2 regions of the Rothia sp. LK2492 genome follow, and region 2 is predicted to be linked to the other one. Evidence: riboswitches for the same ligand, from Rfam matches in the RefSeq annotation. Region 2 holds a riboswitch; the other holds the start of a gene.
What was found. Region 2 has a riboswitch for thiamine pyrophosphate ahead of thiM (hydroxyethylthiazole kinase). Riboswitches for the same ligand answer to the same signal wherever they lie in the genome.
Positions count from the first base shown of each region.

Region 1: linked by a shared signal. The riboswitch ahead of VVR27_RS02345 (ECF transporter S component) and the one ahead of thiM (hydroxyethylthiazole kinase) in region 2 are both predicted to bind thiamine pyrophosphate.

Region 1 is NZ_JAYWLX010000002.1:31,701-35,060, reverse strand. It holds gene VVR27_RS02350 (ABC transporter ATP-binding protein) at 1-492, opposite strand, end outside; gene VVR27_RS02345 (ECF transporter S component) at 492-1,100, opposite strand; TPP riboswitch at 1,157-1,263, opposite strand; gene VVR27_RS02340 (DUF4235 domain-containing protein) at 1,592-1,861, shown strand; gene VVR27_RS02335 (MFS transporter) at 1,986-3,311, shown strand; gene VVR27_RS02330 (hypothetical protein) at 3,308-3,360, opposite strand, start outside.
Region 2 is NZ_JAYWLX010000007.1:2,815-6,174, reverse strand. It holds gene VVR27_RS08545 (bifunctional hydroxymethylpyrimidine kinase/phosphomethylpyrimidine kinase) at 1-236, opposite strand, end outside; gene thiE (thiamine phosphate synthase) at 243-878, opposite strand; gene thiM (hydroxyethylthiazole kinase) at 878-1,690, opposite strand; TPP riboswitch at 1,680-1,776, opposite strand; gene VVR27_RS08530 (hypothetical protein) at 1,904-2,089, shown strand; gene VVR27_RS08525 (hypothetical protein) at 2,282-2,791, shown strand.

The sequences.
Region 1 (3,360 bases), on a different contig from region 2:
AAGAATACCCGCTAACCCCAGACGCTGTTTCTGGCCACCCGAAAGCTGGTCTGTAGGGTGATCCAGCGGCAGGTGGTCAAGACCCACTGCCGCTAGAGCGGCGTCTACCCGCTGCCAAATTTCTTCCCGCACAACGCCCAGGTTTTCCGGCCCGAAAGCAACGTCATCACCCACCCGGGCTAACACAATGGAGCTTTCCGGGTCCTGCTGCATGAGCCCAGCCGGCACCTGCTCAGTTAGGGCATGTGCGCCACCCACCGTCAGCGAACCACTGGCAGATTGCCCGTCAGCGTCCTGAGCTACCCCGCCCATAGCGTGCAAGAGGGTTGTTTTACCGGCACCGGAATGCCCGAGCAGCAGGACTTTCTGCCCCGCCGGGATCTCAAAAGTCAGATTATTGAAAGCAGGCTGGTCCCGGCCCGCGTAGTGCCAGCCGAAGTTCTCTGCCACGATGGCAGCACTCGGCCGGGACCTTGTTCGGAGACTAGACATTATCGGGCAGAAGAACCTCGGCGCGACCGGCCTGAAGCCAGGGAGTCCAACACCCCGGTAGCCTCCAACGCCCTCCCCAAAAGCCACATCAATAGACCCGCAATTACCAGACCAGATAGGGCGCCGCTAGCTACATAGATCACCTGGTTAACCGCGCTGAACTGGCCCGCATAGTAAATAATGACCTCGTTCACCCCCATGGCAAAGCCGGACGCGGCGCCGGCCAACAGCATGACCGGCAGGTTCCAGGCACGGTAAAGAAAGATAGCAAAGACCAGCTCAGCAGCCGCGCCCTGAATCAAACCAGAAATGAGAATAGGTAGACCAAAAGAGCCCGGCCCAATAAAAACAGAAATCAGGGCAGCCAGCAGCTCACAGTACAGTGCCGCACCGGGCTTACGAATCAGGTAAGCCCCCAAAGTGCCCGCAATCAGCCAGCCACCACCAATCAGCGGTAGTAACTGCGGCGCAGTTGCCGCTAACAGCGTCTGGGTCACGGGGTAAACCCCCAGGTTCCAGAGAGCAAAAACTAACGAGCAAGCCACAGCAATCACCGAAGCAATCACAATCTCATTAACCCGCCACGCGGTAGAACGCTTTTCAGCCATAAAAATAACCTTCCTATACATGTAGGAAGGGGGGACCCAGGCACCGGGTGGCACCTGTTTCCGAGAACTCGACTCCCTATCGCAGGTACTAACCGGATCAGGTTCGAGGGTCTGCGCCTAGCGCACTCTCAGCGCCGATGGTGGCGCTCCCCTGTCGATACCCGCAACTACGCGGGCAGTTCAAGTGTAGAACTCCACCAGTATAACCACTAGGGCGAGCCAACGAAAGCTCCCCTGCATCGGTGCCTCGCTCTGGGTTACTTATTGTCAAGCGCAGCCGGGGGCTTTCGTCCCGCCAGCTGACCCTCTGATAATTCGCGCTGAGCGCTCGCGGCAACTCATGCCAACTCCGAACCCCCTGAAGGGAGGCGAACCCATCATCACGCTTCTACTGATTCTCGCCCAATAGTCGGCAAAGAGCACAGGCTACTGATAGTGTTGGTTCGGAACGGCGTTTCGCCCCCTATTTCACTGACTGAAAGGTCTGAACTATGAATCCTCTCATCAAGATTGCTGGCACTGCTGCTTCACTCGGTGGCGTTGCCCTGGCAAACAAGGTGCTCAGCGCAACCTGGACCAAAATCACCGGCAACCAGCCTCCCGAAAATAACCCCGATGAGGACGAGCGCTGGCGCGACATCATCCTCTGGTCGCTAATTACCGGTCTGGTAGGCACCATTATTAAGGTTGCGGTGACCCGCGCCCAGTACCAGCTTGAAGCTAAGTCCGGTGACAAGACCACCGATCAGGCTGAGATCTAAAAAATAGCTACCAGGAACGGCAGGCTTTAGGGCCTGCCGTTTTTTGTATCTGTTTTCCATTTTTTCACGAAAGGGTAGCGCTAATATATCCATCGTCTGCGCCCAAACCAACTAGCATGTGTCTATGACCTCACCTGTTTCAGCCGCTGATAACCACTCCACCCCAGCGCCGGCATCCAAAAAAACAATTGCCGCTTGGACGCTCTGGGACGTTGGAAACGCTAGCTTTAACGCCATCATGACGACCTTCGTGTTCGCGGTCTATCTAACCAGCTCTAGCTTTGGAGAAGAAGGGCACCCCGCCGCGGTTCTCTCGGTAGGTCTCACCATTGCCGGTGTACTCATCGCCCTGCTTGCCCCCATCTCGGGCCAGCGGGCGGATGCCTCGGGAAAACGAGGTCTGTGGCTGGGAGTCAATAGCGTGCTACTGGCGGTCATTATGGCCTTCTGCTTCTTCGTAGCGCCCTCCCCTGACTATCTCATCTTGGGTGTTGTTCTGCTGTCCCTAGGCAACTTGGTCAATGAATTTGCGGTGGTCAACTACAACGCGCTGCTACCCGCTATTTCAACCCAGCAGACCATCGGCAAGGTTAGCGGCACAGGCTGGGCAGCAGGCTACTTTGGCGGCATTCTTGCCCTAGCAATCGTCCTGGTCGGTTTCGTTTCCCCGGGTATTCTGGGCATTCCCGAGGACGGTGCCTACAATCTGCGCGCCGTCGCGGTTTTCTCGGCTATCTGGGCTATTGCCTTCTCTTTGCCTCTCATGCTGGCAGTACGCAAAATCTCTCCCGCCCCCCGCAGTGTAGAGCCTCAGAAGAGCATCCTTGACTCCTATCGGGACCTCTTCGCCACCATCCGTCGTCTCTACCGCGAAGCCCCTACCACCCTCTACTTCCTGCTTTCCTCAGCGGTCTTCCGTGACGGTCTTAACGGCATCTTTACTTTTGGTGGTATCCTGGCCGCGAACTCCTTTGGTTTCAGCACCAATCAGGTTATTGTCTTCGCCATCTTTGGCAATATCGTTGCCGGTGTGGGTGCACTGCTCGGCGGGCGTATGGACGACCGCTTTGGCCCCAAACGAGTCATCGTTTTCTCCCTGGTTGCCCTCATCGCGGCCGCTCTGTCTCTGCTCTTCTTCCCCAGTAGCACCATGTTCTGGATCTGCGGGCTTACCCTCTGTGCCTTCGTTGGTCCGGCACAATCCGCCGCACGTTCCTACCTGGGCAGGCTGGTTAATGAGGGCAACGAGGGCGAGCTCTACGGCCTTTACTCCACAACCGGAAGGGCCGCCAGCTTCCTCTCACCCGCTCTCTTCGGCCTCTTTGTCACTTGGTTCGGCGCTGAGCTTTGGGGCATTTTGGGTATCGTTATCGTGCTTTTTGTAGGTTTGCTTCTCTTGCTGCCCATCAAGGATCCGCAGCGAGTAGATGCCCGGGAGTCAATGCTCTAGAGCTGGGAGGCCATTACGGGTAGCAGAAGCCCTGCCCGTTCTAGTTGCA
Region 2 (3,360 bases):
TCGGCAATCATCCCGACCTTTACCGCATCAATAGTTACATCATCACTGACAGCCCGTAGCTGGGCTTCCAAAAAATCCGGGTCAGGGGTATGCACCTGCTGGACCCCACGGGTGTTCTGCACCACCAGAGAGGTTACCACTCCCATCCCGTAGCCACCGGCTGCAGCAATGGACTTCACATCAGCCTGTAAACCTGCGCCCCCCCGTGGGGTCGGTACCGGCAATAGAAAGGACACGAGCCATCATGCCATCAACTCCTTCAAAGAACGGGCAGCCTCGGCCGGATCAGTAGCTGCCATAATCGCAGACACCACGCAGCAACCTGCAACACCCGTCCTGCTGACCTCAGCGATGTTGCTGGTATTGAGCCCGCCAATGGCGACCGAACAAATATCTGATTCAGCGGCATCGGCCGCTAGCGCCTGCAAGGTATTCACGCCAAGCGCTGCGCCCGCATCCTTCTTTGTGCTGGTGGCGTAGACCGGCCCCATCCCGACAAGGTCGGGGCGGACGCTACCACTCAGCGCTGCCCGGAGCTCGGCGTGGGTTCCCACCGACAGTCCGATTCGGGGTCCAGCCCCGAGTAATTCACGGGCGGCCTCCAGGGGCATATCGCCCTGACCGATGTGCACATCAAGGCTAAAGTGGGCAGCTACCTCCACCCGATCATTGACGATGAGGGGAACTTTTGCGGGTTCGGTGACGGAAAGAACTGACTCAACGAGAGCTGAGAAGGTTGTATCGTCGAGCTCTTTGTCGCGTACCTGGACGGTATTCACGCCACCGTCAATGGCTTCGGCAACCACTCCTGCTACCTTCTGCCACCCGCCAGCCATACCAGAATCCGTCACCAGGTATAGGCCGTAGTTACCTATCATTAGAGCACCTCGGTTTTACAGCTGGCGGTGCATCGTTCAGCAAGATGAAGCCCGTCGAGCCATGCCTCACGGAACGTTCCCGGACCTTTTGCAAGGGGGTGGGCGTATTCGGCAGCCGTAGCGAAGGTGGCGTGAGCGGCGGCTGCGGCTTCGTGGGCATCATCCCAGGCTGCCAAGTACGCAGCGACGACGGCACCCAGAGAGCAGCCTGTGCCGATTACTAAAGGCATGAAGGCACTGCCGCCGCTAATACGTGTAACTCGATGGTCGGAGACAATGATATCGGTGGCCCCTGAGAGGGCAACCACCCCGCCGGTTTCGCGAGCTAGGGCTATTGCCGCGTCCAGGGCCGCTTCAGCAGAATCGGTGGAGTCAACTCCTCGGCCTCCGGAGCGTTCTTGCTGGGTAAAAGCAGCGTGAAGGTTGAGAATTTCTGAGGGGTTCCCGCGAATAACGGTGGGTTTGGAGGCAAGTAACTCGACAGCTAGTTCAGTGCGAACCGTCAATCCGCCAACAGCTACCGGGTCAAGAACCCAGGGTGTACCGTGGTCAGTCGCTACTTTTACGGCGCTACGCATGGATTCCACATAGTAGGGGTCTGGATTACCCACGTTAATGAGCAGGGCATCTGCCACTGCTGCGAATTGGCCGGATTCCTCGGGGTGGCTCACCATCGCGGGGGAGGCACCCACTGCCAGAAGAACATTGGCTGAAATTTCCTGAACTACAGAATTGGTCAGACAGTGCACCAGAGGGTTGCGATCCCGGAGAGTACGGTTAATGGTCTCAATTGGCATGCTGGATGAAGTCATCGCACATTCCCTTCGCTAATACTAACTAGAGCAGGTTCAACGGGTTTGATCTCAGCGCCAGAGACGGCGCACCCCGAGTGGTATTCACCATGGTAGCAGGGGAAATGTGCCCCTAGTTACATTGCTCAGAGGATAAAAGTGTTAACCAACTGAACTCGCTGAGTCATGCCTGTCATAGATGCTTGTATTTGACGCCCCCTATAAAATGGAGGTGTGAGCACCATCGATAGCACCCAGAGCCCGGCAGCCCCAATGCTGCGCACCATCGACCTGCGCGGCACCAGCGCTAGGTCAAAGATTCGGACGACGACGCTGCCCCAGCTATACAGCACATACTCCGTTATACCTAGGTTTTGGGGAGGACTGGCCTTCCCAGAAACGTCTAAAGACCATAAATAAGGCGGAACTCTATGGTTTAGGTGCATAAAACAATGAGGCAGGGGTTTTGCTCCGTGGCAGAGGGTACTAGTCGCTGTCTCGGGGTAAGGGTCCTGCCTCATTAGTTATCAAAGAATCAGCCTTCAGATTGCGTGGCTGGAATAGAATTACCCCAACCGTAGATGTGCTGAATTTTGCGAAGGAGCAAAGCTGATGTCAACGTCTATTGTAGTGCAGCCTTCCGCAGATTTAATGCCTCTGGTTGAGCAGATTCGGGCTAGAACAGAGCAGCTTTTCTCTGAATTTCTCGTAGACCATGGAGTCGCTCCACATGTTGAAGTGGATGCTCATAACTGGACGACAGATAAATCCACCTCGGAGACTCCAGAGCTCCGGTGGCAGGTTGGCATGAACCTCAATATGAATTACTGGCTCAATGGCACCGCTGTTGGGAGCTCTTTCCCGGTCTGCTGGGAGCGACATGTTGTTAGAGAGGTTGATGTGAAGTCTTTCAGCGGTGAAGAGCCGACTTACCCACCTGAGCTACTGGGAAAGTTTGGACCTATCGAGTGGGAAGATTGCAGCGTTGATGTATCTCAATTGGAATGTGATCGTTGTGAAACACAAAAACATTACTGGTCGGATGAACGGAACGCTGGTAGCGGTCTATTCGCTTCAACTGGGTATGGGTTCGTGATGGCTGCTACAGCTGAAGACCCCTAGGGGAGAATTCTGTCTTTGGATTACGCTTTTGAGCCCGAGCATAATGGCGAGAACGTTGAACAATTATTGCAGTGGTGGGGAGATAAGAAATTCAACTGGTACGGGCAGAACGATACGCATAGTCTATACGAGTGCCTAGATGCCGGACATCGGTGGACGAGTAAACAGCGAGGCAGGATGAGCAACCCCTGCCTTCTATTCACTCTGAGTCCTAGTAACGATTAGCAATGTGTTGGTTGAGAGTTCTAAGGGCTAGGTTGATATTCTTGAGCGCTTTTTGTTCCGGTGTGCCGGACCCAGCCGTGTTAGCGCCGTCGACAGGTTCCGGTGCTGCAACAATAAATCCAGTATCAACGATGACAATTTCTTTATAGGTTTTCTGCTTGCGAAGCTAGTTAGCTTTTGTGCTTTGGTAGACCACTTCGACCTGGCACACCTCAGGGGCTCCGCATTTTCCACCGCTTGCAACGCTACGCCACATAAGCCTAAAGCTAGCGTGAGGAGCCATATAGAAACTTCTTTCAAACAATTTATTGAGAAGTGGCAAGATGTATTCATTTTCCCCCGGC